3 regions of the Pseudomonas rhodesiae genome follow, and region 2 is predicted to be linked to each of the others. Evidence: riboswitches for the same ligand, from Rfam matches in the RefSeq annotation. Region 2 holds a riboswitch; each other region holds the start of a gene.

The links. A riboswitch is a leader RNA that binds a small molecule or an ion and turns the genes downstream of it on or off. The one in region 2 is predicted to bind cobalamin.
Region 1: it holds a riboswitch for cobalamin, as region 2 does, so the genes downstream of both, HRH33_RS18295 (ABC transporter substrate-binding protein) here and cobW (cobalamin biosynthesis protein CobW) in region 2, are expected to answer to the same signal.
Region 3: it holds a riboswitch for cobalamin, as region 2 does, so the genes downstream of both, cobO (cob(I)yrinic acid a,c-diamide adenosyltransferase) here and cobW (cobalamin biosynthesis protein CobW) in region 2, are expected to answer to the same signal.

The regions. Positions count from the first base shown of each region.
Region 1 is NZ_CP054205.1:4,044,946-4,054,582, reverse strand. It holds gene HRH33_RS18310 (GNAT family N-acetyltransferase) at 1-299, opposite strand, end outside; gene HRH33_RS18305 (ABC transporter ATP-binding protein) at 811-1,575, opposite strand; gene HRH33_RS18300 (FecCD family ABC transporter permease) at 1,572-2,588, opposite strand; gene HRH33_RS18295 (ABC transporter substrate-binding protein) at 2,585-3,595, opposite strand; cobalamin riboswitch at 3,714-3,906, opposite strand; gene HRH33_RS18290 (DNA/RNA non-specific endonuclease) at 3,943-4,872, opposite strand; gene HRH33_RS18285 (response regulator) at 4,969-5,331, opposite strand; gene HRH33_RS18280 (ATPase domain-containing protein) at 5,355-6,797, opposite strand; gene HRH33_RS18275 (aldehyde dehydrogenase family protein) at 6,871-8,262, opposite strand; gene ptrR (putrescine utilization regulator PtrR) at 8,366-9,238, shown strand; gene HRH33_RS18265 (hypothetical protein) at 9,287-9,499, opposite strand; gene HRH33_RS18260 (amino acid aminotransferase) at 9,597-9,637, opposite strand, start outside.
Region 2 is NZ_CP054205.1:2,695,817-2,705,453, forward strand. It holds gene metH (methionine synthase) at 1-208, opposite strand, end outside; gene HRH33_RS12155 (fatty acid cis/trans isomerase) at 374-2,668, shown strand; gene nfuA (Fe-S biogenesis protein NfuA) at 2,762-3,346, shown strand; gene cobM (precorrin-4 C(11)-methyltransferase) at 3,686-4,432, opposite strand; gene HRH33_RS12170 (cobalamin biosynthesis protein) at 4,503-4,895, opposite strand; gene HRH33_RS12175 (CbtA family protein) at 4,892-5,584, opposite strand; gene HRH33_RS12180 (CbtB domain-containing protein) at 5,596-5,784, opposite strand; cobalamin riboswitch at 5,882-6,089, opposite strand; cobalamin riboswitch at 6,131-6,329, shown strand; gene cobW (cobalamin biosynthesis protein CobW) at 6,422-7,483, shown strand; gene cobN (cobaltochelatase subunit CobN) at 7,487-9,637, shown strand, end outside.
Region 3 is NZ_CP054205.1:4,329,143-4,338,779, reverse strand. It holds gene purM (phosphoribosylformylglycinamidine cyclo-ligase) at 1-853, opposite strand, end outside; gene HRH33_RS19560 (DUF2066 domain-containing protein) at 1,211-2,242, shown strand; gene HRH33_RS19555 (AI-2E family transporter) at 2,287-3,360, shown strand; gene hda (DnaA regulatory inactivator Hda) at 3,565-4,269, shown strand; gene HRH33_RS19545 (C40 family peptidase) at 4,479-5,108, shown strand; gene HRH33_RS19540 (C40 family peptidase) at 5,253-5,792, shown strand; gene HRH33_RS19535 (PQQ-dependent sugar dehydrogenase) at 5,840-7,153, opposite strand; cobalamin riboswitch at 7,253-7,505, shown strand; gene cobO (cob(I)yrinic acid a,c-diamide adenosyltransferase) at 7,585-8,196, shown strand; gene HRH33_RS19525 (cobyrinic acid a,c-diamide synthase CobB) at 8,193-9,542, shown strand; gene bluB (5,6-dimethylbenzimidazole synthase) at 9,539-9,637, shown strand, end outside.

The sequences.
Region 1 (9,637 bases), 1.3 Mb from region 2:
GGCAGCACGTACAGGCGCACCACTTCCACGGTGTTCAGGCCTTGGTAGTTCAACTGGGGAAAACGCCCGTCGTAGTGGAGATAGCCGATAGCGGCAACGATCGCACCGGCGTTACGCACGATCATGAATTGACCTCCACCCTGAAGGTACGTTGCTTCGAAACTCGCTAGATCGGCGGGTAGACCGGCGGCGCTGAGGGACGGGAACAACTCGGCGCGGGCCTGCAGGACGAAGGTCAGTACGTCGGGGATGTCGGCGGCGGTTATCGTTGTTGGTGTAAGTGTGAGTGCCGGCAGCATCGTGGTGCTTTTATCAAGTTTCACAGTGTGCCCTTGACTGGTTGAGCTGAAATAGAGAACTGGAAAATTACTCGTCTACGCAGGCTGAATCCGCCCCGCGCCCTGGCTGTTTGATCAGTTGGGCCGCAACCGCAGTATCTGCGCTAGATCGGCGGGTAGACCGGCGGTGCTGAGGGACGGGAACAACTCGGCGCGGGTCTGCAGGACGAAGGTCATTACGACTCTTTTCGAGGAAGGTGGGAGGGGGCTTGCCCCCGATTGCGGTGGGTCAGTGGCAGATGGGCTGACTCACCAGCGCAATCGGGGGCAAGCCCCCTCCCACATTTTGAGCCGGTTCTTCCAGTTAATACTGAGTAGGCCGTTTAGATTCGCATATTGGCTCCGATTTTTTAGTCATTGCCCATCTCGCCTTAACTGACTGGCATTAGGGCAAGCCCGCTCACCACAACAAGCCTATCCACCAACCATATAGAGCAATCCCCAGAATCCGCCCCACGCCCTGGCTGTTTGATCAGTTGGGCCGTAACCGCAGTATCTGCGCCCCATCGAACGGGTCGGTCAGGTAGTGCGCCTGCACGCCGAAGGTGTCTTGCAGGCGTTGCGGGGTGAGCACCTCCAGCGGTTTGCCCAGTGCTACCAGGCGCCCGCGATCCAGCACGGCGAGGCGGTCGCAGGTCAGGGCCTGGTTGAGGTCATGCAGGGCGATCAGGGTGGTCACCGGTAGCGCTTGCACGCCTTTAAGGATCGCCAGTTGGTGCTGGATGTCCAGGTGATTGGTCGGTTCGTCCAGCAGCAGGATCCGGGGCCGTTGCGCCAGGGCGCGGGCGATGTGTACGCGTTGGCGTTCACCGCCGGAAAGGCTGCGCCAGGCGCGCTGGCTCAGGTGTGTAGCGTCCACGTCGACGAGGGCCTGGCGCACGATGGCGTCGTCCTCGGCGCACCATGGACTCAGCGCCGACAGCCAGGGCGTGCGCCCCAGGGCCACGGCGTCGAACACGCGGATGGCGTCGTCGGTGTCGGCCTGTTGTTCCACCACCGCCAGTTGCTGGGCGATGGCGCGGCGCGACAGGTCGTGCAGGCGCTGCTCGCCCAAGCGCACTTCGCCGCTGGCCGGCGGGCGCAGGCCGGCGAGCAGCTTGAGCAAGGTGGATTTGCCCGAGCCGTTCGGGCCGACGATGCCCAGGGTTTCCCCCTGGGCCACCTGCAGATCGATCCCGCGCAGTAGCTCGGCGTCGCGCACTTTGAAGCCCAGGTTGGTGCAGCTCAACACCGTCATCGCGCGTTTCTCCGGCCGATCAGGATCAGCGCAAACACCGGCGCGCCCACCAGCGCCGTGACCACGCCGACTGGAATCACCTGGCCCTTGATCAAAGTGCGCGACAGCACATCGGCGGCGATCAGAAACAGCGCGCCGCCCAACGCACTGGCCGGCAGCAGGCGCGAGTGCCCGGTGCCCAGCAACAGGCGTACGGCGTGGGGGATCACCAGGCCGACAAAACCGATGGAGCCCACAATCGACACCATCACCGCCGTGACCAGCGCCGCGCAGCCCACCAGCACGATCTGCACTCGCCGCACTGGGATGCCCAGGGATGCCGCCGAGTCGCTGCCGAAGGTAAACGCATCCAGCGCGCGACGGTGCCACAGGCATACCGCCAACCCCAACAGCGCCACCGGCACCGCCAGCCACACCGATGGCCAGCGCACGCCGCTGAGGTTGCCCAGCAGCCAGAACAGAATGCCGCGCGCCTGTTCGGAGCTGGCCGACTTGGTGATCAGGTAGGCGGTGAGGGCGTTGAACAACTGCGAGCCGGCAATGCCCGCCAGGATGATCTGGCCGGTGCCGCTGGACGAACCGCTGGCCCGCGCGAGCAGGATCACCAGGGCAAACGCCGCCATCGCGCCGACGAATGCGCCCGCCGACAGCGACACCAGCCCGCCGCCCACGCCCATCAGCGCCACCAGCACCGCGCCGGTCGACGCGCCGGCGCTGATGCCCAGCAAATACGGATCGGCCAGCGGATTGCGCAGCAGCGATTGCAGGATCACCCCGCAAGTGGCCAGCCCGGCACCGCAGGCGGCGGCGACCAGGGCGCGAGTCAGGCGGTAGTTCCACACCACGCCCTCGTCGATGGGGTCGAGCACATAACCCGCGTGCCACAGTTTGTTGGCGAGCACCTGCAACACCACCTGGGGTTCGATGGCGGTTTCGCCGATGGCCACCCCGGCGAGTACGGCAGCGAGCAGCAGCGCCAGGGCGAGGAGGGTGCGTAGCAGACTGGCGGTCATTGCGGCAGGTCGTAGCCGTCGATGGCGCTGGCCAGTTGTTCCAGGCCATCGAAGGTGCGCACGCTGGCCTGCAAGGCCAGGGCGTCGAGGATGATGATGCGGTTATGTTTGACCGCGTCCATGTTGCGCGTGACTGGGTCGCTGCGCAGGAAAGCGAGTTTCTTTTCGTGGTCGTCGGCGGGGTAGCGGCGGCGGTCCATGCGGGCGATTACCAGAAAGGTCGGGTTGGCCTTGGCGATGGTTTCCCAGCCGACGGCCGGCCACTCTTCGTCGGACTGCACCACGTTGCGCAGGCCGAGGGTCTCCAGCATGAACTCGGGCACGCCTTTATGGCCGGCCACGTACGGGTCGCTGGCCATCTCGGAGCTGGAGAACCACACCAGCGCACTGGCCTGCTTGAGTCCCTTGCCCTGCGCCGTGGCGACGGCCTTGGCCAGGCGCGCCTTGAGGCTGTCGTTCAGCTGTTGGCCGCGATCCTGGACGTCGAAAATGGCTGCCAGTTGGCTGATGCTTTTGTAGATGGTGTCGATGCGAAACGGCTCCAGCCGCGTGCCGTCGGCGCCCACCAGGTTGTCCTTGCCTTCGCAATCGGAGGGCAGCAGGTAAGTGGGGATGTTCAGCTCATGAAACTGCTCGCGTGTGCCCACCACGCCTTGGGGGCCGACCACCCATTCCAGCTCGGCGGCCACCAGTTGCGGGCGCTTGGCGATCACGGCTTCGAAGCTCGGTTCGTTATTGGCCAGGCGCTCGATGGTGTCGTTCTGCGCCTTGAACTGCGGCAACACCGGGTTGAACCACAGCGAGGTGCCGACCACTTTGTCGCCGACACCGAGGGTGTAAAGCATCTCGGTGGCGGTCTGGCCGATGGTCACGCTGCGCGCGGGGGCCTGGGCAAAGGTCAGCGTGCTGCCGCAGTTCTGCACCGTCAGCGGGTAATGAGTGGGCGCGGCGTGAGCCAGGGTGGCCAGGCCGAAACTGGCGAGCAGGGCGGTAGCGCGTGGCAGCATGGGGCGTTCTCCGTGTGGACCGTACGTGCGACTGGGGAGCTACGGTCATGGAAACACGCCCTTGAACACCGCCGCCAAGGGCCGGGCAAGGAAGTCCTTCCCGGACACCCCGCCGGTTAGTGATGTTGCTGGGCCGGCAGGTCTCCTGACTGATGCGTCGTCGCCTCGCTCCAGCCTTCCCGGACGCGTCCAGTGGCAGTGGGGAGCAGGCTCGGCACCTACAGTTGCGGGGGCAGTTCCGATTGGCGCGGCGTACCGCGCTTCGGATTCCCTATTAGTCCCGTTCGGGAACCGGCGCGGTATGGTAGTCGATCAGGGCGAGGCGATATAGCCCGAAGAACGCCCGGTCATAGACGAATGTCTTGCGGGCCCCGGATGAGTGCCTCAATCCGCGTGCCCGTAGCGCGCTCTTCGTTGCTGAAGCCGTCGTAGTCAGCCAGGTTGGCGAAGCGGATGCCGGTCAGTTGTTCAATTTGAAGCAAGCTGCGCCGGTAGGTCCTGAGCGGGCCGAAGATCAGGTCAAGCTGCCCCAGCTCGCGGCTTTGGTCGATCATGTAGGCACTGGCCGAGGGCTTGCCGTCATCGCCCAGGTAAGCCACCACTTTCCAGAATGCCTTGGGGATTTTCACGCCACGGTACACGCGGTCGTCATCGGCGAACACCGGGCCGCTGAACACGGTGGCGCGGGCTTGCCAGCGTTGGGTGTTGTCCAGGATGTAGTCTTCCAGCTCCAGCCAGGTCTTCTGGTTGAACCCGCTCATTTGCGGCGAACAGTTGGTGAAATGGAAGGTATCGACATTGGCGGTGGCGGCCTGCTCGCCCCAGTTGGGGTCTTGGCGCCGTACCAGGTGGCCGCGGTCCAGGCCATTGTTGGTGTAGAGCGCTTCGCCCACCTGCGCGCTGATCGGCAGGCGACCGTCGTAGGCCCAGGTGTCGTTGCTGCGGGTAATGTCTACGTGCTTGGCGCCGTCGATATTGACGCCCACGTAGAGCGCCAGTCGCCGCGAGCGCGACATCGTTATCGAAAAGTGCGTGTAGTCCAGGCGCAGTGGTTCCACATCATCCTGCAACGCCTCGTCTGTAGTGGGCCAAGGCACGACGAAGCGGCTGAGAAAATCCGTGGCGTAACCTTGGCGGTCCTGCAGATCCTTGGCGGCGGTCACCCGTGGGGTTGCTGCCCGGGCTTCCAGCAGACTCGCGCTTGGCGCGATCAGTGGGCGCAGATCGGCCAGGCGCGGGCGATGGGACAAATCGATAGGGGGATTGCGGGCTGGCATGGGGTGTTCCTCTCGGTCCTTGAATGCACACCAGTGCAGCATAGGCTCATGACAATTTCAGCCTGGTCGCTATCGCCCTTGTCCAGGCGGCGCTTGTCACGTCGCCGCCAGCAGCCTTCTCACTTCGGCGACGATCAGATCGATCTTGAAGGGTTTGGCCAGCACGGCGTCAAACAAGTCCGAGCGCTCCATACCGATGTGCGCCTGCGCGCCGCTCATCAGGATGATCGGCAGGTGATTGACGCTCGGCAGGGCGCGCACCGCTTCGGCGAGCTGTTGACCGTCCATCACCGGCATCATGAAGTCGGTGATGATCAGCGACGGGCGTTCGCGCTCCAGCACGTCCAGTGCCTTGCGTCCGTTGCTCGCTGTGACGACCATGAACCCCTCATCCTCCAGCGCGAAGCCAAGGATGTCGGCGATCAGATATTCGTCATCGACGACCAGGATGGTGGTCATGTCAGTCCAACCCACACAAAGACTTAAAAAGCTGAACCAGGCAGCGCTGAATTGGACACCACTGAGGGGGCATTTCTTGAAACCTTTCTTAGATCAACGGCTTGGTCGCGGATGACCACTTCCAGAAGCGAGGGGTCATAGAAGCTGTCTCTGACCTTAAGAATGGAAAGCGTCCTTCTAAGTTCAGACTGAATCTCGAAGAAACGCATCAACATCAAGTTGTCGGCAATGCTCGACAGCTCGGATGCCGGTGAACTGACCTCGGAACCGAACAGATCGTGCATTTCCCAGGTCGCGAATACCGTGACGCCACGGGCGCGCAGTTCGTTCATCAGCGCGCTGTAGAAATCGGTGATGCGCGCCGGGTTGGTGGACACGCGGGTCATGCCGCTGAGGCTGTCGATAAACAGACGCTTGATGCCTTTTTCTTCCACCAGGCCCAGCAGACGCGCGCCCAGACCGTCGAGCAAACCTTCGGTGGTGGGCTGCCAGGCGATGCTCAGGGCGCCGCTGTCTTGCATCTGTTGCAAGTCGATGCCGAGGGACAGGCCCTTGAGTTGCAGGCGCTGCGGGCTTTCGTAAAAGCCGAAGTGCAGACCCGGCGCGTCCACCGTGGACTCGGATAAAAACTTGAGGCCCAGGGTGGTTTTGCCGATGCCCGACGGGCCCATCACCAGGGTCACGCTGGAGCTGTGCAGGCCGCCGCCGAGAATCGCGTCCAATGAAGTGATGCCGCTGGGGATGCGCGTCAGGTCGGCGCTGTCCGGTGCGGAAGGGCGGCCATAGAGGCTTTCCAGGCGCGGGTACACCACCAGGCCGTCGTTGGTGATTTCGCATTCGTGCAGGCCGGTGAGCGCGCCGCTGCCGCGGGTCTTGCGCAATTGGATACGGCGGACCGAGCGGGTGCCGAACAGTTCTTCGCCCATTTCGATCACGCCGTCGACCATGGTGTGTTCTGGGCTGCCGTCGTCCAATCGCGAGCTGGTTAGAAACAGCACGGTGCAACCGGCGAAGGCGGCATGGCCTTGCAGTTCGGAGATGAATTTTTTCGTGTCGATGGGTGAGTCAGCTTTGGAGCGCGCATTGAGCAGGCCGTCCACCACCATGACGGTAGCCTTCTGCCGACTGATTTCGCGCCGAAGCAACTTCACCACCTCGTCGAGACCTTCGTTTTCCAGGGTGTCGAAGGCGCTGACGAATTGGATTTCGGCGCCGACGCGGGAGGCATCGAAAAAGCTCAGGGTGGACAGAAACTGGAAAAGGCGGTCGTGGGATTCCGCCAGCAACGTAGCGACCAAGACGCGGCCGCCGTTGCGCGCGTGATGAAACCCCAGCTGGTTGGCGAGGATGGTTTTACCGGAGCCGGGGCGCCCCTGGATGATATAGGACGCCCCAGACACCAGCCCTCCCTTGAGCAGAGCATCCAGCCCTTCGATTCCGCTTTGAAGGCGATTTAGCTTTTCCACAGTGCGATCCTGACCCTAAAAACATGCTGTTAAGCCGAGTGGACAGGATGCTAACGCCATTTGTTCAATGGGGCTACTTGCGATCCAGCCACACCGTCTGCGCATTGCAGAACTCTCGTACGCCAAAGTGCGACAACTCGCGGCCGAACCCGCTCTTTTTCACACCGCCAAAAGCGACGCGCGGATCGGAAACGCTGAACGCATTGACGAAGATACCGCCAGTCTCCAGTTGGTCGGCGATCTGGCGCGCCTTGGCCGGATCCTCGGTGAAAATGCTGGCGGTGAGGCCGAACTCGCTGTCATTGGCCAGGGCCACGGCGTGGTCGGCATCGCGGGCAGTGATGATCGAGGCTACCGGGCCAAACAGTTCTTGTTTGAAGGAGGTCATCTGGTCGGTGACATCCGCCAGGACCGTCGGCTGATAATAGTTGCCGGCCCCCTCGACTTTGTCGCCGCCCAGCAGCAGGGTCGCGCCTTCGTTCAGGGTCGCCTGGACTTGCCCATGCAGTTCGTCGCGCAGGTCGAAGCGCGCCATCGGGCCGACGTAAGTGCTGTCGGCGGTCGGGTCGCCCATGACCAGGGCGCGAGTGGCTTCGACAAACTTCGCGGTGAAGGCTTGTGCCACCCCTTCCTCAATGATCAGGCGCTTGGCGGCGGCGCAGACCTGGCCGCTGTTCTGGAAGCGGCCGATGACGGCGGCCTGCACGGCGGCGTCGAGGTCGGCGTCGTTGAGCACGATAAATGGGTCGGAGCCGCCCAGTTCCAGCACACATTTTTTCAGCGCGGCGCCGGCCTGTGAGCCGATGGCGATGCCGGCCCGCACACTGCCGGTGAGGGTGACGGCGGCGATGCGTGGGTCAGCGATGGCGTTGGACACGCCATCCTGGGTCACGTTGAGCACTTCGAACAGGCCATCAGGGAAACCGGCTTGCTGGAACGCTGCTTTGATCAGGTACGCGCAGCCCATCACATTCGGCGCGTGCTTGAGCACGTAGGTATTGCCAGCGAGCAAAGTGGGGACGGCACCGCGCAGCACCTGCCAGACCGGGAAGTTCCACGGCATCACGGCGAGGATCGGCCCCAGCGGGCGGTACTCGATGTGGGCCGTGCCGTTGTCCACCAAGGTCGGTTCCGGGGCGAGCATGGCCGGGCCGTGGGCGGCGTACCACTCGCTGAGGTGGGCGCATTTTTCGATTTCGGCACGGGCCTGGGCAATGGGTTTGCCCATTTCCAGGGTGATCATCTGCGCCATGGCTTCGGCCTGCTCGCGTAGAGCGGCGGCCAGGGCCAGCAGCAGCTCGGCACGCTGGCCGACCGGCTGGCGACGCCAGGTGCGGAACGCCTGGGTAGCGCGATCAAGCGCCGCGTCCAGTTGCGGTGCGGTTTCGTAAGGGTAGCTGCCGACGGTTTCGCCGCTGGCCGGGTTGATTGAGAGGGCGTGGGTCTGGGAAGTGATTGCGTTCATGGCGCCGTCCTGCTGAATGGGAGGAATGGGTTCAGCGTACGGGGCTGGCTCTTTTCTGAGAACTGAATAATATTGAGCGATACGTTCACGATTGGAGAATGACTTGGATCTGGTGCAGTTGGAAATCTTCAAGGCCGTGGCCGAGCAGGGCAGCATCAGTGCCGCGGCACAGCTGATCCATCGGGTGCCGTCGAACCTGACCACGCGCATCAAGCAGTTGGAGCAGGACCTGGGCGTCGAGTTGTTTATTCGCGAGAAGAGCCGTTTGCGCTTGTCGCCAGCTGGGTGGAATTTCCTCGGCTATGCGCGGCGCATTCTCGATCTGGTGCAAGAGGCCCGCGCCACGGTGGCGGGAGAGGAGCCCCAGGGCGCGTTCGCCCTGGGCTCGCTGGAAAGCACGGCGGCGGTGCGCATCCCGGCCTTGCTGGCGGCCTATAACCAGAAGCACGCCAAGGTCGAGTTGGACCTGAGCACCGGGCCATCGGGCACCATGATCGAAGGTGTGCTGTCGGGGCGCCTGACGGCCGCGTTTGTCGACGGGCCGGTGTTGCACTCGACCCTGGAAGGTGTGGCGGTGTTCGAGGAAGAGATGGTGGTGATCGCGCCGCTGCACCACGCGCCGATCACCCGAGGGCAAGACGTCAATGGCGAGAACATCTATACGTTCCGCTCCAATTGCTCTTACCGGCATCACTTTGAGCGCTGGTTTTCCCAGGATGGCGCGGTGCCGGGCAAAATCTTCGAAATCGAGTCGTACCACGGTATGTTGGCGTGCGTCAGCGCCGGTGCCGGGCTGGCGTTGATGCCGCGCAGCATGCTGGAAAGCATGCCGGGGTCAGCGGCGGTGAGTGTTTGGCCACTGGCCGATACCTTCCGCTTATTGAATACCTGGCTGATCTGGCGGCGTGGCACGGTGTCGCAGAGTTTGAACAGCTTTGTGAAGCTGCTGGAGGAGGGCGGCCTGGTTGCCGCCTGAGTTATCGATAGGGGAGTGGATTTGCCCTCTCCCACATGTTGGTCTTCATCAGCCGCCGAACTGGAAGGTGCCCATGGCCAATTTCGCCATGATCGCCGTTGCCCCCAGTTGCACCAGCCACAGTGCCAAACCACCGAGGAACACACCGAGCGCCACTTGCAGCACCAGGCTTTTTTCTCGCTTGGGGTGGTGGGTGGCACGCGGGGGGAAGGGGTCCATGTCGTCGGGGTCGGCGCGCAGGTCCAAGTCATCGTTTCGCATAGGGCTCTCACAGCAAAGGGGCGGTGGGGTTCAGTCTAGGGGCTGGATACGAAAAAGGGGAAGCCATCGGCTTCCCCTCCTTATGCAACCAGCAGGTTTACAGGACCTGAACGATTGCCTTTGTGACCGCATCGATGT
Region 2 (9,637 bases):
TCCCGCCGATCACGTCGGGGCGGGTGATCACCAGCAAGTCGTTGTTGCCCTTGACGTCGCTGGGCCAGTCGGCGAAACGTTTGCCACGGTAGTCGTGTTCTTCCAGTTTATAGCTCTGGATCATCGTGCCCATGCCGCCGTCGAGGATCAGGATGCGTTCCTTGAGGGCGTGGTGAAGAGCTTGCAGACGAGCGCTACGATCGGACATGGGACTACTCTGGTCAGGCATTACGGAGGGCGTGGATCATAGCAAACCTGTGCGGATTTGGAGCATGCCTGGGTTTTGCATGAATATCGTTCATGTTGCCGGCAGGCATGGCCCGGTAGAATCACCGGCAATTTTTCAGCGTACCCCTTGAATCGGGACCGATCCATGTTACTTCGTTCACTCGTCGGCGCCGCATTGGCCTTGCTCGCCAGCACCGTCCACGCCCAGAGTCCCGTTCCTGCAATCTCCTACACCCGCGATATCCAGCCGATTTTCACCGAGAAGTGCGTGGCCTGCCATGCGTGCTACGACTCCGCCTGCCAGTTGAACCTGGGCAGTGGCGAAGGTGCGGCGCGGGGCGCGAGCAAAGTACCGGTCTACGATGGCGAACGCAGCCAGGCAACCAAGCCGACCCGTCTGTTCTATGACGCCTTCGGCAAGGCCGCCTGGCAGCGCGAAGGGTTCAGTTCGGTGCTGGATGCCCAGGGCAGTCAGGCTGCCTTGATGGCGCGCATGCTGGAGCTGGGACATCGTCGCACGCCCTTGCAGCCCAATGGCAAGCTGCCCGACGACATTGTGCTGGGCCTCAATCGTGAAAACATGTGCCCCTTGCCGGGGGAGTTCGACGCCTATGCCGGCGCCCATCCCAATGAAGGCATGCCGCTGGCGGTCACCGGGCTGACCGACCAGCAATACCAGACACTGCAACGCTGGCTGGCCTCCGGGGCGCCCATCGACGAGCAAGGCGTGGCACCCAGTACCCGCGAAGCGGCGCAGGTGCTGCAATGGGAAAACCTGCTCAACGCCCCCGGCGCCCGCGAAAGCCTGGTGGCGCGCTGGCTGTTCGAGCACCTGTTTATCGCCCATCTGTACTTCGAGGGCGGTGAGCCGGGGCATTTCTTTCAGTGGGTGCGCTCGCGCACGCCCAGCGGCCAACCGATTGACCTGATCAACACCCGTCGCCCCAACGACGACCCGGGCACGCGGATTTACTACCGTTTGTGGCCGATCCAGGGCGTGATCGTGCATAAAACCCACATCACCTATCCGCTCAGTGCGCAGAAAATGGCGCGGATCAAAGCCTTGTTCTATGGCAGCGACTGGCAGGTCAGCGCGTTACCGGGCTACGGCCCAGGGCGGCGTGCCAACCCGTTCGAGACCTTTGAGGCGATCCCGGCCCAGGCGCGCTATCAGTTCATGCTGGATAACGCCGAATACTTCGTGCGTACCTTTATTCGCGGGCCGGTGTGCCGTGGGCAGATCGCCACGGACGTGATCCGCGATAACTTCTGGGCTTTGTTCCAGGCCCCGGACCATGACCTGTACATCACCGATGCGCGCTATCGCGGCCAAGCCACACCGTTGCTGGCGATGCCGGGGCAGAACGATGACGTGGGCAGCGTGCTTAGCCTGTGGCTCAAATACCGCGACAAACGCAACCAGTACGAAGCCCTGCGCCGCGACAGCTACGCAGACCTGCCGGCGCCCAGTTGGTCGACCCTGTGGGCCGGCAATGACAATGCGCTGTTGAGCATCTTCCGGCACTTCGACAGTGCGTCGGTCAATAAGGGCCTGATCGGCGAGGTGCCGCAGACGATGTGGCTGTTCGATTACCCGTTGCTGGAGCGCACCTATTACCAGTTGGTGGTCAATTTCGATGTGTTCGGCAATGTCTCGCACCAGGCCCAGACTCGCCTGTATTTCGACCTGATCCGCAATGGCGCCGAGCAGAACTTCCTGCGCTTGATGCCGGCGGACTCTCGCGAGGACTACCTCGACGACTGGTACCAGAACAGCGGCAAGCTCAAGCTGTGGCTGGACTACGAAGCCATCGACGACGATAAGCCCACTGGCCTGCACTTGGATAAGAAGGACCCGAAACGCGATTTCGCCCAGCAGTTGCTTGCCCGCTACGGCGACTTGAACGTCAGCCCCGACCCGATCAACCGTTGTACCGGTGCGTACTGCTCGCGTGAGGGCATCGATCCGGCGCTGCAGGACGTCGACCAGGCCCTCAGCCGCCTTGCGTCGCGCCCGGCGGCTGGGCTCAAAGTGATCAATCAATTGCCCGAAGCCACGATGCTGCGCGTGGAAACCCCGAGCGGCAAACGTGAGGTCTATAGCCTGTTGCGCAACCGTGCCCACAGTAACGTGGCGTTCCTGCTAGGGGAGGCGTACCGCTACCAGCCGGGGTTGGACACGCTGACGGTCTACCCTGGGGTGCTGAGCAGCTACCCGAACTTTATGTTCAATATTCCCGCCGGGGACGTGCCGGAGTTCGTCTCCCGCATGGAGCAGGCCCAGGACGCCGAGAGCTTTGAGAAGATCGTCGATCGCTGGGGCGTGCGTCGCAGCCATCCGCAGTTCTGGGCGTATTTTCACGACCTGTCGCGCTACCTCCACGAGACCACTCCACTGGAAGAGGGCGTGCTGGACATGAATCGTTATCAAAACCTCTGATCTGCGTGACGGGCTTTTCCGACAAAAATACTAGGACTTTGTAACTCTGTAATGATTTGGCGTAAACTGCCGGCAAGCCTGTGAGGAGTTTCCATGACTGCCATAACCATTACCGACGCCGCCCACGATTACCTGGCCGACCTGCTGTCCAAGCAGAACACCCCGGGCATCGGCATCCGCGTCTTTATCACCCAGCCCGGCACCCAATACGCCGAGACGTGCATTGCCTACTGCAAGCCCGGTGAAGAGAAACCTGAAGACACTGCCCTGGGGCTCAAAAGCTTCACCGCGTACATCGATAGCTTCAGCGAAGCGTTTCTCGACGACGCGGTGGTGGACTACGCCACCGACCGTATGGGCGGCCAGTTGACCATCAAGGCGCCGAACGCCAAGGTGCCGAACGTCAACGCCGACAGCCCGGTGAACGAGCGCATCAACTACTACTTGCAAACCGAGATCAACCCAGGACTTGCCAGCCACGGCGGTCAGGTCAGCCTGATCGACGTGGTCGAAGATGGCATCGCTGTGTTGAAGTTCGGCGGCGGCTGCCAAGGCTGCGGCCAGGCCGACGTAACCTTGAAGGAAGGCATCGAGCGCACCTTGCTGGAGCGTATTCCGGAGCTCAAGGGTGTGCGTGACGTGACCGACCATACGCAGAAAGAAAACGCCTACTACTGAGTAAGGCGTTCGCTGCGAACAAAAAACGGCGCCCGTGAGCGCCGTTTTTTTTGGTTTAAATTCAGTTGGTTGAGATATTTATCTCATAAATCAGATTAAGTGATGAAAAGGCTTGCCTAAGATTGTAGTGAGTCAGCGTGGCCTTCAACTACTGGAAGTCCCTATCGGAGGCAAGCCCCCTCCCACATGAAGCAACCTCACAGCGTCCAGTGAACGCGGTCTACTGTGGGAGGGGGCTTGCCCCCGATAGCGCCGGATCAGCAACTAAGCCGCCAACTGATACGCCTCTATAAAAATAAACTAAATCAAAAGCTTATATCTAATTGATAAAGTTATTTATCAAGTTCGATAAAGGTGCACATGCCCCGCCCGATACAACGAGGATTCACTGAAACCGTCACTGGCCAACACCCGACCCACTAAAATCAACGCCGTGCGTCGAAACCCTTTGGCGACGACTTTCCCGGCAATATCCCCCAGCGTCCCTGTCACCCAATCCTGATCCGGCCAGGTTGCGCGATGCACCACGGCGATCGGGCAATCCGCACCGTAGTGTGGGAGCAGTTCGGCGACGATCTTTTCCAGATGGTTGACCCCCAGGTGAATCGCCATGGTGGTGCCATGTCGAGCCAGGCTGGCGAAGTCTTCGCCGGCGGGCATGGGGGTCTTGTCGGCGTAGCGCGTCAGGATCACGCTCTGGGCGATGTCCGGCAGGGTCAGTTCGGTTTCCAGCAAGGCCGCGCAAGCGGCAACGGCAGTCACGCCGGGGATGATCTGGAATGGGATGCCCAGTTCACGCAAGCAGCGAATCTGCTCGCCGATGGCTCCATACAGGCTCGGGTCGCCGGAGTGGACTCGCGCCACATCGAAGCCATTGGCGTGGGCGGTCTGGATCAACTCAATGATCTGTTCCAAGTGCAGCTCAGCGCTGTTGACCACCTGTAAGGCCTGATGGCCCTCCAGCACCGCCGCTGGCACCAGTGACCCCGCGTAGATAATCACCGGGCAACTGCGGATCAACCGCTGGCCTTTGACAGTGATCAATTCCGGGTCGCCGGGGCCGGCGCCGATAAAGTAGACGGTCATGGAGCGTTCCTGTGAAAAAACGGACGAGCATGAAGATTGTTCATGATCGGGGAGGGCGATTATCGGGTTTTTAACCCGTGCAGGCCAATGCCACGGTGGCACGGGCGTTTTTGCGGCGGGTGATCAGCAGTCTGGCAGGGGCTGCGTCGAGCTGTTCGGCCGCTGCCAGCGCGGCGCTTTCGGCAATGCCGTAACAGCCGGTGTGGGCAAAAGCCACGGCAGATTTGTGGCTCAGCCGACCTTCATGTGCCGCCAGGTGCTGGGCGTTAAAGCAGCACAAGGGCAGGGCCAAGGCTGTGGCCAACGCCAGCAGCCCTGGTTCAGCGTGTTTCAGATCGATACTCGCCAGTGCAGTGAGCTGCCGGCGCTCGACGCCTGCTTCGGCCAATGCCTCATCCAGCAACGCCAACAGGCTGTGAACCTCACAACCTCGCTGGCAGCCCAGACCGGCGACGAGGCTCATGCCGCGTAATGACTGTCGCGGTTACGCCGGAACAACCACGCGCTGATCAGGCCCAACGCCAGCCAGAACGCCATGTTGGTCAGCTGCGAAGCGATTTTGAACTGCGCTTCCAGCGCTTCCGGCGCCAGCATCGAATGCACTGCCGGCTGTGGCGCGCCAATCACATGGGGCACTACAAGGATGGCCACGCCCAGGACTTTGAGCAGCGCGTTGCGACCGAACACCAGCAGGGCGATACCGGCCGCGGTGGACGCGGCGGTGCCGATCCACCAGGCCTGACGCAGCGCCAGGTCAGCCGCTGCGGTGCCCGGCAGTTCCGGCGGCAGGCCCAGGGTGGGTGCCAGCACGAAAGTCGCATAACCGGCCAAGCCCCACAGCAGGCCCTGAGCCGTGCGGGTCGGGGCGCGCAGGGTGTAGAGACCGGCCAGCATCAAGGCAAAACCGACGGCCACTACCAGGTTGCCGGCGGTGGTCGACAGCACGCGCTGCCAGCCATCTTCCGGCTCCCAGGCCTCTGCGTCGTGGGTATGCGCGGCGGTGCCGGTGGCGTGTTCATGGGCTGCCGGTGCCTGCTCGAAGGTCTCGGCCTGCAAAATCAGCGGTGCCACCCAGAAGCTTTGCAGCAGGGTCAGCAGCAGGGCGGCCAGCAGGCCGGTGAATCCTGCGGTTTGCGCAATACGCTTAATCATCTCGGCAGGTCTCAGTGGCACGGGAACGCGGCGCTGTGGCGGGTATCGTGGGCGGCGTTATGCACCGCCTCGATGTGCGAAAAGCCGGCGAAATACACCAGGCACGCGCCGAGGATCGACGCACCGATGGCGGCGGTCAGGCGTTGGCTCAGGGTAGTGGTGCCGCTGGTGGCGGGCGAAGTGCTGCTGATGATCGACATGGCGCGTCCCTTTCAGGTGTCTGGGGTGGGGACGTGCGCATAAAAAACCCGCGAGCCGGACCCGCAGGGTTTGAACAGCGCCCGCCCACCGCGGGTTGTTATCTGGTTTTTTCGGGCCGGTCTCCGGGCTTGCGAGGGGGCTCTGCCAAGAACCCTTAAAGCGTCGCCTTCCCATGCTCAAGCACAGTGGCCGTGACGCTTCGCTCGCTTACCGTTGCGGGGGCAGCACCGGACTGACCATCGCAAGATGGCGCACCGGTTTCCCGTTTCACCCTGTGAAGGGCACCCGAAACAAGGTCTGTAGGAAAGCATGCAGAGCAGCGGTAGTCAAATTCACCATCCCCCTGTAGCCTTGCACCTTCGAGGTTCTTCGGCCCAGGTCGAAGCTAAGAAGGGAACGCGGTCCAAGCCGCGGCTGCCCCCGCAACTGTGAAGGGTTCAGTTGACTGCCATGCCACTGCCATCAGGCGGGAAGGCGCAGTCAGCGCCGGTCTTGCGACCCGAACGCCCCAAGCCAGGAGACCTGCCTCGTCACCGATTTTTTAATTCAACCGGGCGGGGTGATCCGGTGACGAATCCGCTGCTGCGCGCCTGCGCAGGGCCTATCGTCCCGTATGCCCGCCCCCAAGGGCATCCGATGAAAACACTGGCCAAACTTCCCGTCACCATCGTTACCGGCTTCCTCGGCTCGGGCAAAACCACCTTGCTGCGCCATATGCTCGACAACGCTCAGGGCCGTCGCATTGCGGTGATCGTCAACGAGTTCGGCGAGTTGGGCATCGACGGCGAGATCCTCAAACAGTGCTCCATCGGCTGCACCGAGGAAGAAGCCAACGGCCGCGTGTATGAACTGGCCAACGGCTGCCTGTGCTGCACAGTGCAGGAAGAGTTCTTTCCGGTGATGCGCGAATTGGTGGCGCGCCGTGGCGACCTCGACCATATCCTGATCGAAACCTCGGGCCTGGCCCTGCCAAAACCTTTGGTTCAAGCCTTCCAGTGGCCGGAAATCCGCAGCGCCTGCACGGTTGACGCGGTAATCACCGTGGTCGACAGCCCAGCCGTGGCCGCCGGCACTTTTGCTGCGTTCCCGGATCAGGTCGATGCCCAGCGCAAGCTCGACCCGAACCTGGACCACGAATCGCCGCTGCACGAACTGTTCGCCGACCAACTGGCCAGCGCCGACCTGGTGATCCTCAACAAGTGCGACCTGATCAGCCCCGATGACCTGGCCCGTGTGCGCCTGGAAGTCGCCGAAGAACTGCCGCCGGCGGTGAAGATCGTTGAAGCCAGCAGCGGTCGCTTGCCCCTGGAGGTGCTGATCGGCCTGGGCGCAGGCTCTGAGGAACACATCGACGCGCGTCACAGCCATCACGACCACCACCACGAAGGTGAAGACGATCACGACCACGACGCGTTCGACTCCATCTCCATTGATCTGCCACAGGCCGACGAAGCGCTGCTGCTCGACGCCCTGACGCAATTGGTGGTGCAGCACGGCATCCTGCGCGTCAAAGGTTTCGCCGCTATCCCCAACAAACCGATGCGCCTGCTGATCCAAGGCGTGGGTACCCGTTTCGACAAACACTTCGACCGCGCCTGGACGGCCGACGAGCCGCGCACCACGCGCCTGGTGCTGATCGGTCAGGACCTGGACGCCGCCGGACTCGAAGCGCAACTGCGCGCCGCGCTCAGCGTTTAACCCATGCACCTGCTCAGGACTCAGCCCGGCGGTTTTGTCGCGGACGACAATATCGCCGACCTTGGCCAGACGCCCGCCGAACTGGTGGTCCTGTGCAGTGGCGACTCCAGCTTGGCGCTACTGGCCGAAGCAGCCCGGCAACTGCCCGACGACTACCCCAGCCTGCGCCTGGCCAACCCCATGCAGGTGCAGAACCATGCCTCGGTGGACCTGTACGTCGACGAGGTACTGCGCCACGCAAAAGTCATTCTGATTTCGCTGCACGGCGGTATCGGTTACTGGCGCTATGGCGTCGAGCGCCTGGCGGAGCTGGCCGAACGTGGGGTGACGTTGATTCTGGTGCCGGGGGATGATCGCCCGGACCCGGAACTCAGCGGCCTGAGCACGGTTGACGCCGAACAGCGCGACCGCTTGTGGCAGTTCCTGCGCCAGGGCGGGTTGGGCAATGCGCTGGATTTCTATCGCTGCCTGGCCAGCGCTCACCTGGGCCGTGACTATGCCTGGGCCGAGCCCCACACCTTGCCGCGCACGGCGATTTATCACCCGTGCCACGCCACCCCACGCTTGAGCGATTGGCAGGCGGATTGGCGCGCCGAGTGGCCGGTGGCGGCGGTGCTGTTCTATCGCTCCCACCTGCAGGCGGCCAATACCGGCTTTATCGATGTGTTCTGCCAGCGTCTGCAAACGGCGGGGCTTAACCCGTTGCCAATGGCGGTGGCGAGTTTGAAGGAGCCTGGCTGCCTGACGGTGGTCGAGGATCTGCTGGACGAGGTCGGCGCGGCGGTCATTCTCAACACCACCGGCTTTGCTCAATCCAGCCCGGAGGCGCCGCATTTACGCCCGTTTCGGCGCAATATCCCGGTGATCCAGGCGATCTGCGCCCAGGACAATCAGCCCGGCTGGGAGGCCAGCGAACAGGGCCTGGGGCCCCGTGACCTGGCCATGCACATTGCCTTGCCGGAGCTGGATGGACGCATCATCAGCCGGCCGATCAGCTTCAAGGATTTGGCCTGGCGCAGCGAGCGCAGCCAGTCCGACGTGGTGTGCTATCGCGCCGCGCCCGAGCGCATGGATTTCGTCGCCGAACTGGCGCGGCGCTGGGTCGAGCTGGCGCGGGTGCCGAATGCGGAAAAACGTATCGCCCTGGTGCTGGCCAACTACCCGACCCGTGACGGTCGCATCGGCAACGGCGTCGGCCTGGACACTCCGGCGGCGGCGCTGAATATCCTGCGCGCGCTGCAAACCGAGGGCTATCCGCTGCCGGATCGACTGCCCGACAGCGGCACGGCGTTGATCCATGAACTGCTCGGTGGCGTGACCAACGACCTCGACAGCCTGGACCTGCGCCCTTGCCACCAGAGCCTGGGCCTGGACGAGTACGAGGCGTTGTTCTTGCGCTTGCCCGAAGCCAACCGCCAGGCCGTGTTGCAGCGTTGGGGCGCGCCGCAGCAAGACCCGATGTGCCGCGATGGCCGCCTGATGATTGCCGGCTTGCGCCTGGGCCTGACCTTTGTCGGTATCCAGCCGGCGCGCGGCTATCAGGTGGACGCCAGCGCGGTGTACCACGACCCGGACCTGGTGCCGCCCCATGGCTACCTGGCGTTCTACTTCTGGTTGCGCCATACCTATGGCGCCCATGGCGTGATCCACGTCGGCAAGCACGGCAACCTGGAATGGCTGCCGGGCAAGGGCGTGGGCCTCTCGGAGCACTGCTGGCCGGATGCATTGCTGGGGCCGCTGCCGAACATCTATCCGTTTATCGTCAACGACCCGGGCGAGGGCGCCCAGGCCAAACGTCGTACCCAGGCGGTGATCATCGATCACCTGATGCCACCGCTGACCCGCGCCGAAACCTACGGTCCGCTGCGCGACCTGGAGCTGCTGGCGGACGAGTATTACGAAGCGCAATTGCTCGACCCACGCCGCGCTCGCGAGTTGCAGAAAGACATTCTCAAACTGGTGCGCGAAACCCGCATCGACCAGGAACTGCAGCTGGACGGCGATGCCGATGCCGCGATTTGGCTACCGCGCCTGGACACCTACCTGTGCGACCTCAAGGAATCTCAGATTCGCGACGGCCTGCACATCTTCGGCGAATCGCCCCAGGGCCGTTTGCGCATCGACACATTGCTGGCCTTGCTGCGCATTCCGCGC
Region 3 (9,637 bases), 1.6 Mb from region 2:
GCAACCAATCGAACACCGCAGGACGCTGCCAGCTGGCGACGTCGACAATAGCCTGAGCGCCTTTTGGCAGGACGCGCGGGATGTTGTCCAGCAGGCCGCCACCGGTGATGTGGGCCATGGCCTTCACGGCGCCGGTGTCCTTGATCAGCTTGAGCAACGGCTTGACGTAGATGCGGGTCGGCGCCATCAGCAGGTCGGTCAGTGGCTTGCCGTCGAGCTGGGTGTTTTCGATGTCGGCACCCGACACTTCGATGATTTTGCGGATCAGCGAGTAGCCGTTGGAGTGCGGCCCGGAGGATGGCAGGGCGAGCAGGGCATCACCGGCGGCCACTTTGGAGCCGTCGATGATGTCGGCTTTTTCTACAACGCCGACGCAGAAGCCGGCCAGGTCGTAGTCTTCGCCTTCGTACATGCCGGGCATTTCAGCGGTTTCGCCGCCTACCAGGGAGCAACCCGACAGTTCGCAGCCAGCGCCGATACCGGTAACCACTTGTGCGGCGGTGTCCACGTTCAGCTTGCCGGTGGCGTAGTAGTCGAGGAAGAACAGCGGCTCGGCGCCACATACCACCAGGTCGTTGACGCACATGGCCACCAGGTCGATGCCGATGCTGTCGTGCTTGTTCAGGTTCAGGGCCAGGCGCAGCTTGGTGCCCACGCCGTCGGTGCCGGACACCAGGACTGGCTGCTTGTAGCCGGCCGGGATCTCGCAGAGGGCGCCAAAACCGCCCAGGCCGCCCATGACTTCGGGGCGCGCAGTGCGCTTGGCGACGCTCTTGATGCGTTCGACCAATGCTTCACCGGCGTCGATGTCTACACCGGCGTCCTTGTAGCTCAGGGAGGGTTGCTTGCTCATGATCCAGGCCTTTAGGGGGGATTTCTGGGTAACGACCGAGCGGGCGGGGGCTTTTGTAAAAAGGCCCAGCCGTTGACGGTCTGCGAAGGCGCGCGATTTTATCAGGCTTGAGGGGCAGCGGCCATCCTCGGGCCGACGGGCAGGGCCATATCGGCTAAAAAAGGCGATTAAAAAAATGCTAATCGACTCGGCTTCAGCGCCTATTAAGGTATAGCCTTGAACCCGCTAGTACTGTGACAGTACGAAAACTTACCGAGACCCCGTGAATGTTTTACCGGTCGCCGTGGTCCCAGCCCAGGCGAAACCGAGTTCGCGCGGTCTGTTCCAGCCGCTAAATCTGTCGTTCGGGAATCTTTCATGCGTCTGTGTAATGTGTTTTTTGTGGGCTGTTTGTCGTTGGTCAGCCTGGCGAGTCATGCCGAAACCCTCAACGGCCTTTATCAAGTACTTGAACCGGTCAGCAGCCAGTCGCCCCAGGAGCGCGACCAAGCCACCCAGCGCGCGGTGCAGACCCTGGTGATCCGCCTGACCGGCGATGCCAAGGCCGCCGAAGGTCCGGGCCTGGCGGCGGTACGCAAAGACCCGCAGCAGATCATCAGCCAGTACGGCTACGACGCCGGCCCGCCGGAAAGCCTGCAAGTGGATTTCGACCCGGTGAGCACCGATCGCGCATTGCGTGACGCCGGGTTGTCTATCTGGGGCAGCAATCGGCCCTCGATCCTGGGCTGGTGGCTGAACGATTCCACCGAGGGCAGCAGCCTGGTGGGCGACGGCCAGTCCGTCGCCCAAGCGCTGCGTCGTGCGGCGCAACACCGTGGCTTGCCGCTGCGTCTGCCATTGGGCGATCTGGAAGAGCAAGTGGTGGCCACCGCGCCGAACCTGGAGAGCGCCGATGCCACGCCGCTGCGGGCTGCGTCCGAACGCTACGGCGCCGACGCGTTGCTGGCGGTGCATGCGCGTCAGGAAGGTAATCAGTGGCAGGCCAAATGGCGCCTTTGGATGGGCGACAAGGCTGATCAAGGCACCGCCGAGGGCGCCGACACCGCAGCGCTGGCGGACGCGGTGATGTTGGCCGTCAGCCAGAAGCTGGCGCCGCGTTTTGCGGTCAAGCCGGGCGTCAGCACTGAGCAGTTGCTGGAAGTGCAGGGCATGAATCTGGAGCGCTACGCAACGCTTGGGCATCTGCTTGAGCCGTTTGGCGGTCAACCGCTGCTGGTCGATGGCGACCGCATTGTGTATCGCGTGAACGGCAGCGCCGAGCAATTGCGTACCCAGTTGAACCTGGCCAAGTTGCAGGAGGTTCCAGCGGCTGAAGCCCAGCCGGTGACCGACGGAACGCCACCGGCCGCTGCCCCCGAACCCCAGGCGCAACTGCGTTTTCGCTGGTAAACGTTCTTCCTTATATAGATAGAAGCAAACAGATGGAGTGGTTTATGGCGGATACGCGTCGTTGGGTGTGGCTAGGCGGGATTGTCCTGCTGTGCGTTTTTGTGTTCTTGCTGCATTCGATCCTGACGCCGTTCCTGGTCGCGTTGCTGTTGGCCTACCTATTCGATCCCGTGGTGGATCGTCTGGAAAAGGCCGGACTTTCGCGAACCTTGGGCGTGGTAACGGTGTTCGCGCTGTTCACCTTGATCGTCACGGCTCTGGTCCTGGTACTGGTGCCGATGCTGGTCAAGCAGCTGTATCGATTGTATGAGCTGGCGCCGCAAATGCTTGACTGGCTGCAGCACACGGCGATGCCGTGGGCTCAGTCCAAACTGGGGTTGTCGGATGGCTTCTGGAAGTTCGACAAAGTTAAGGCGGCCATCAGTGAGCACATGGGCCAGACCACCGATATCGTCGGTGTGGTGCTTAGCCAGGCCACCGCTTCCGGGCTCGCGCTGATCGGTTGGTTGACCAACTTGGTGCTGATCCCGGTGGTAGCGTTTTACCTGCTGCGCGACTGGGACATCATGATGGCCAAGATCCGCAGCCTGCTGCCGCGTGACCGCGAAGAGCGCATTGTGTCCCTGGCCGAAGAGTGCCATGAAGTGCTGGGCGCATTCGTGCGTGGCCAGTTGCTGGTGATGCTGGCCTTGGGCATTATCTATGCCGCCGGGTTGATGGCCATCGGCTTGGAGCTGGGCCTGTTGATCGGGCTGATTGCCGGCTTGGCCGCGATCGTGCCGTACATGGGGTTTGTGATCGGGATCGGCGCGGCGTTGGTGGCGGGGCTGTTTCAGTTCGGCGGCGATCTTTACCCGATGCTGGGTATCGTTGCAGTGTTTATGGTCGGCCAGGCGCTGGAAGGCATGGTGCTCACGCCGCTGCTGGTGGGGGATCGCATCGGTCTGCACCCGGTGGCCGTGATCTTTGCGATCCTGGCGGGCGGGGAGTTGTTCGGTTTTACCGGCATCCTGCTGGCCCTGCCGGTGGCTGCAGTGATCATGGTGCTGGTGCGCCATGTGCATGATCTGTACAAGGATTCGGATGTCTACACGGGGGTCGAAGACCCCGACCTGTAATCGCAGTGTCACAAGCCCGGCGCAACGCCGGGTTTGTTGTTTATTCAGGCGTGGCGTCAAACAATTCGCGTAAAACCAACAAGTTAACGCAAACCTTTGATTTTGCTTGAGGTCTGCTGCATTGTGCGCCCGACGTCACGGGTATAAACTTCGCAAACTTTTCACAGAGGCCACTAACGGTTCGATGGGAGCCGTTCAGTCAGCATGAAACCGATTCAGCTGCCCTTGGGTGTGCGTCTGCGTGACGACGCCACCTTCATCAATTACTACCCAGGCGCCAACGCCGCTGCACTCGGCTATGTCGAGCGGCTCTGCGAAGCCGACGCCGGGTGGACTGAAAGCCTGATCTATCTGTGGGGCAAGCATGGCGTGGGGCGTACCCACCTGTTGCAGGCCGCGTGCCTGCGCTTCGAACAGATGGGCGAACCGGCGGTGTACCTGCCGTTGGCTGAGTTGATGGATCGCGGCGTCGGCATTTTCGACCACCTTGAGCAATACGAGCTGGTCTGCCTCGACGACCTGCAGGCCATCGCCGGCAAGGCTGACTGGGAAGAAGCGCTGTTCCATCTGTTCAACCGCCTGCGTGACAGTGGCCGACGCCTGTTAATTGCGGCCTCCACATCGCCGCGGGAATTGCCGGTCAAGCTGGCGGACCTTAAATCGCGCCTGACCCTGGCGTTGATCTTCCAGATGCGCCCCTTGTCCGACGAAGACAAATTGCGCGCCCTTCAATTACGAGCCTCCCGGCGCGGCCTGCACCTCACCGATGAGGTGGGGCATTTCATCTTGACCCGTGGCACTCGCAGCATGAGCGCATTGTTCGATCTGCTTGAACAGCTCGACCAAGCTTCCTTGCAGGCGCAAAGAAAATTGACGATCCCTTTTCTCAAAGAGACTTTGGGCTGGTAACACGTTGATTTTCAATGTTTCGACACTTTTCAGGCGCCAGAAAACCTGCGTTTGAGCCCGGCGAGCTACGCATTTTTGTCGATAAATGGAATTACGGCTTAGATGTCAGGGTCGAATCGGGAAGTCACAAAAGGCACGATTGAATTTGCAAATCGATGTGATAGAGGGCATAGTCGCGGCTTCTAAATCTATCAGCCACGGTCGTGCCCATGCTAAATCGCTTCGCACCCCTCGTGCCTCTCGCACTCGTTACCCTGTTGTTTGGTTGCGCGTCCCACCCTCAACAAGTGGCAGAACAGCAAAAACCACAGGTTCAAAACCAGGCAAAATTCGTCGCGGCGCAATCTTCCACTGTTTATGAGGAAGAAGTGGCTACCGAAAAAGAGCTGGCCGATTTCTCCGGCAGCAAGCCTTATCAACTCCCAGTGCTGGCCGACAGCATTCTTGAACGCGGCATGTCCCTGATCGGTACCCGTTACCGTTTCGGCGGTACCTCCGAGGCCGGTTTCGATTGCAGCGGCTTTATCGGCTACCTGTTTCGTGAAGAGGCCGGCATGAACCTGCCGCGTTCGACGCGCGAAATGATCAACGTTAATGCACCGTTGGTCGCGCGCAACAACCTCAAGCCCGGCGATCTGCTTTTCTTCAGTACCAGTGGCCGTGGGCGCGTCAGCCACGCCGGTATCTACTTGGGCGATAACCAGTTTATCCACTCCAGCAGCCGTCGCAGCGGCGGTGTTCGAGTCGACAATCTGGGCGACAGCTACTGGAGCAAAACCTTTATCGAAGCCAAGCGTGCCTTGGCGATGGCTCCGACTACCGTTACCGCCAGCAAGTAAAGTTAAAGTGATACTTGAAGTTTGACGTGTAAGCGCTAGAATCCCTGGACATTGTTGTAATCGGTACGCGCGAGCTTTGCTTGCGCGTTCTGGTTTTCAGCGTTCGGCAGCGAAAGCCGCATCCAGACCAGGATTGTTCTGCACATGTCGACCTCGGCCCGCCTGATTCTTATCCTCTGCGCCGCGCTTATCAGCGCCTGCGCCAGCCGCCCACCGCCCGCGCCCGTCGCGGTCAAGCCCAAGCCGGTGTTCAACTATTCCACGCAAAGTTTCTCGCCTGCCGCCGAAGACGTGCTGTTTCGTGCGCTCGGCCTGGTCGGCACGCCTTATCGCTGGGGCGGCAACACCCCGGACTCTGGGTTTGATTGCAGTGGCCTGATCGGGTTTGTGTTCCGCGATGCCGCCGGCATTTCGTTACCGCGCACCACCCGTGAGCTGATCGTGATGCGTGCCCAAGATGTGAGCGAGCAGAACCTGCAGACCGGCGACCTGTTGTTCTTCGCCACCGGCGGCGGCTCTCAAGTCAGTCACGCCGGCATCTACGTGGGTGAAGGCCGCTTTGTACACGCACCGCAAACCGGCGGTACGGTGAAGCTGGACACCTTGTCCAAAGCCTATTGGCAGAATGCCTACCTGAGCGCCAAACGCGTGTTACCGGCTGAGCATTTGGCACGCAATCCTTAATCCAATGTGGGAGGGAGCAATTCCCTCCCACATGGTTTTTGCGGTGTTTATTTAGCGGCCGACACCCGCCACACCTTGTTCCCCACATCATCGGCCACCAGTAAATCGCCTTGCTGATCAATCACCACGCCCACCGGCCGGCCCATGGCTTTTTCATCTTGATCGAGGAATCCGGTCAGTACGTCCACCGGTTGCCCTTTCGGCTGGCCACCCTCGAACGGTACGAAGATTACTTTGTAGCCACTGTGTGGCTTGCGGTTCCACGAGCCGTGCTGGCCGATAAACGCGCCGTTGCTGAAGGCGGTAGGCAATTTGTTCCCTTGCGCAAACGTCAAGCCCAGTGAAGCGGTATGGGGCCCCACTGCATAGTCCGGGGCAATGGCTTTGGCCACCAGGTCCGGATTCTGTGGCGTGACGCGTTCATCCACGTGCTGGCCGTAGTAGCTGAAGGGCCACCCATAGAAAGCGCCGTCTTTGACCGACGTGATGTAATCCGGCACCAAATCGCTGCCGATCTCGTCGCGTTCGTTCACTGCGGTCCACAGTTTGCCGCTCTGGGGTTCCCAGGCCATACCGTTGGGGTTGCGCAAGCCTGAGGCGAAGATGCGGTGCTGGCCGCTGGCGCGGTCCACTTCCCAGATCGCAGCGCGGCCTTGTTCGGCCTCCAGGCCATTTTCACCGACGTTGCTGTTGGAGCCGACGCTCACGTACAGCTTGCTGCCGTCCGGGCTGGCGATCACGTTTTTGGTCCAGTGGTGGTTCAGCGGTCCGCCCGGCAGCTCGACCACCGTGGCGCCTGCGGTCTTGATTGCAGTGGCACCCGGTTGATAGGCAAAGCGCAGCAGCTTGTCCGAATCGGCGACATAGAGGTCGTTGCCCACCAGTGTCATGCCGAACGGCGAGTTGAGATTTTCCAGGAACACCGTGCGGGTTTCCGCCACACCGTCGTGGTCGGCATCGCGCAACAGGGTGATGCGGTTCGGGCTGGGTACGCCGGCGCCGGCGCGGTCCATGACCTTTTCCATTACCCAACCACGAATGCCTTTGGCGTCATCCGGCTTGGGCGGCGCGTTGGTTTCCGCCACCAGCACGTCGCCATTGGGTAAAACGTACAGCCAGCGCGGGTGATCCAGGCCTTCGGCAAAAGCGCTCACCTGCAAGCCTGGTGCTGCCGTGGGCTTGGCGCCGTCGGGCCAGCCGATGGCCGGGGCGATGTTGACGGTGGGGATCAGGGTCTTGTTCGGTTGCGGTAAGCGCGGCGATGGCCCCGTGCCGTCGCTGATCTGCAACGTGGAGCTTTCACCGCAGGCGGCGAGGCTGCCGGCGAGCATGATCAGTAAGGCGAGTCTGGTTTTATGCATGGTGTTCTCCTTGATACCTGTAGGGATAGAGGAGGGCGCGGGTGCGATGGTTCAAGAACAAGGCCGGCTTTAATTGACGCTCCACCCCCAACCCACTAACCTTCGCGGCTTGTTTCAGGTGCTCTGTGACCCACGGGTCGACGGAGTGAAACAGGGAAGCCGGTGAGTGAGCGCACTTGTACACAGTGTGGCCGCGATCCCGGCGCTGCCCCCGCAACGGTAAATGAGTCAAGACGCTGCCTTTGGCCACTGTATCCCAGCGATACGGGAAGGCGCAGCGTCGGTCTGTTCCTGGTTCGCCGGGAGCGGTCCACTTATGAGCCCGGAGACCGGCCTGGATCATTCAACAGCATCACGGTGGGCGATGCTTGGCTGTCTGATTGTGTTTTTCCCTGCCCGCCGTTTTTGTCCAGCCCCAACGGAGAGCTGCCATGACCGATTCCCCCGACCGCGACGAACGCCACCTGGCGCGCATGCTGCGCAAAAAAGCCGTGATCGACGAGCGCATCGCCAATTCCCCCAATGAGTGCGGTTTGCTGCTGGTGCTGACCGGCAACGGCAAAGGCAAGAGCAGCTCGGCCTTCGGCATGCTGGCCCGGGCCATGGGCCACGGGATGCAGTGCGGTGTGGTGCAGTTCATCAAGGGCCGCCACAGCACCGGCGAAGAGCTGTTCTTCCGGCGCTTCCCCGAACAAGTGCGCTTTCATGTCATGGGCGAAGGCTTCACCTGGGAAACCCAGGACCGCCAACGCGACATCGCCGCCGCCGAAGCCGCCTGGGCTGTGTCCCGCGCGATGCTGCAAGACCCGACTATCGGCCTGGTGGTGCTGGACGAACTGAATATCGCCCTCAAGCACGGCTACCTCGATCTGGACCAAGTGCTCAGCGACCTGCAAGCCCGCCCACCTATGCAGCATGTGGTGGTCACCGGCCGTGGCGCCAAGCCCGAAATGATCGAGATGGGCGACACCGTCACCGAAATGGGCATGCTAAAGCACGCTTTCCAGGCCGGTATCAAGGCACAGAAAGGCGTCGAACTTTGAATCAGCCTCGTCATTGCCCGGCCGTCCTGATCGCCGCACCGGCGTCCGGCCAGGGCAAAACCACCGTCACCGCCGCGCTGGCCCGCTTGCATCGCAACCTGGGGCGCAAGGTGCGGGTGTTCAAATGCGGCCCGGACTTTCTGGACCCGATGATCCACGAGCGCGCCAGCGGTGCGCCGGTGTATCAACTGGACATGTGGATGGTGGGCGAGCAGGAGAGTCGCCGTCTGCTGTGGGAAGCCGCCGGCGAGGCCGATCTGATTCTGATCGAAGGCGTAATGGGCCTGTTCGACGGCACGCCTTCCAGCGCCGACCTGGCGCGGCATTTCGGCGTGCCGGTGCTGGGCGTGATCGACGGCACCGCCATGGCCCAAACCTTCGGTGCCCTGGCCTTGGGCCTGGCGCGTTACCAGCCGGACCTGCCGTTCGCCGGGGTGCTGGCCAACCGTGTCGGTACGCTGCGTCATGCGCAACTGCTCGAAGGCAGCCTCACCGAGGGCCTGCGCTGGTATGGCGCGCTGTCCCGCGAAACCGGGATCGAGCTGCCCAGCCGCCACCTGGGCCTGGTGCAGGCCAGTGAGCTGAATGACCTGGACCTGCGCCTGGACGCCGCCGCCCAAGCCTTGGGCAGCAGTTGCGAAGTGGCGGTGCCGCCGCCGGTCACGTTCGCCGCGCCGACGATCGTCGAAGCCGAACCGCTGCTGGCCGGTGTGCGCATCGCGGTGGCCCGCGACGAAGCCTTCGCGTTTACCTACGGCGCCAGCCTCGACCTCCTACGGGCTATGGGCGCCGAGTTGCACTTCTTCTCACCGATCCACGACCGCGAACTGCCCGACGCCGACAGCCTCTACCTGCCCGGCGGCTATCCGGAGCTGCATCACCAGGCCCTGGCGCAAAACACTACGATGCTGGCCGCCATCCGCGCCCATCACGCGGCCGGCAAACCGTTGCTCGCCGAGTGCGGCGGCATGCTCTACCTGCTGGACTCGCTCACCGATGTCGACGGCAACCGTGCCGAACTGGTGGGCCTGTTGCAGGGCGATGCGGTGATGCAGAAGAAACTCGCCGCCCTGGCCCTGCAAAGCGTCGAATTGCCCGAAGGCGTGCTGCGCGGCCATACCTACCATCATTCCCTGACCAGTACCGAGTGGCAGCCGATTGCCCGTGGCCAAAGCCCTAACGGTGGGCGCGGTGCCGAGGCAGTCTTCCGACAGGGGCGGATGACTGCCTCTTACGTACACTTCTATTTCCCATCGAATCCGACGGCGGTCGCCGCCTTGTTTGCCCCGGACCGAGCTGAAACCCCCTCTACTGTGGGAGGGGGCTTGCCCCCGATAGGGCTATGACCGACAACGCTTTCCCCCAGGCCGACCGCGACGCCGTCTACCGCGCCATCGCCGAACGCCGCGATATGCGCCACTTCAGCGGCGGCAGTGTCGCT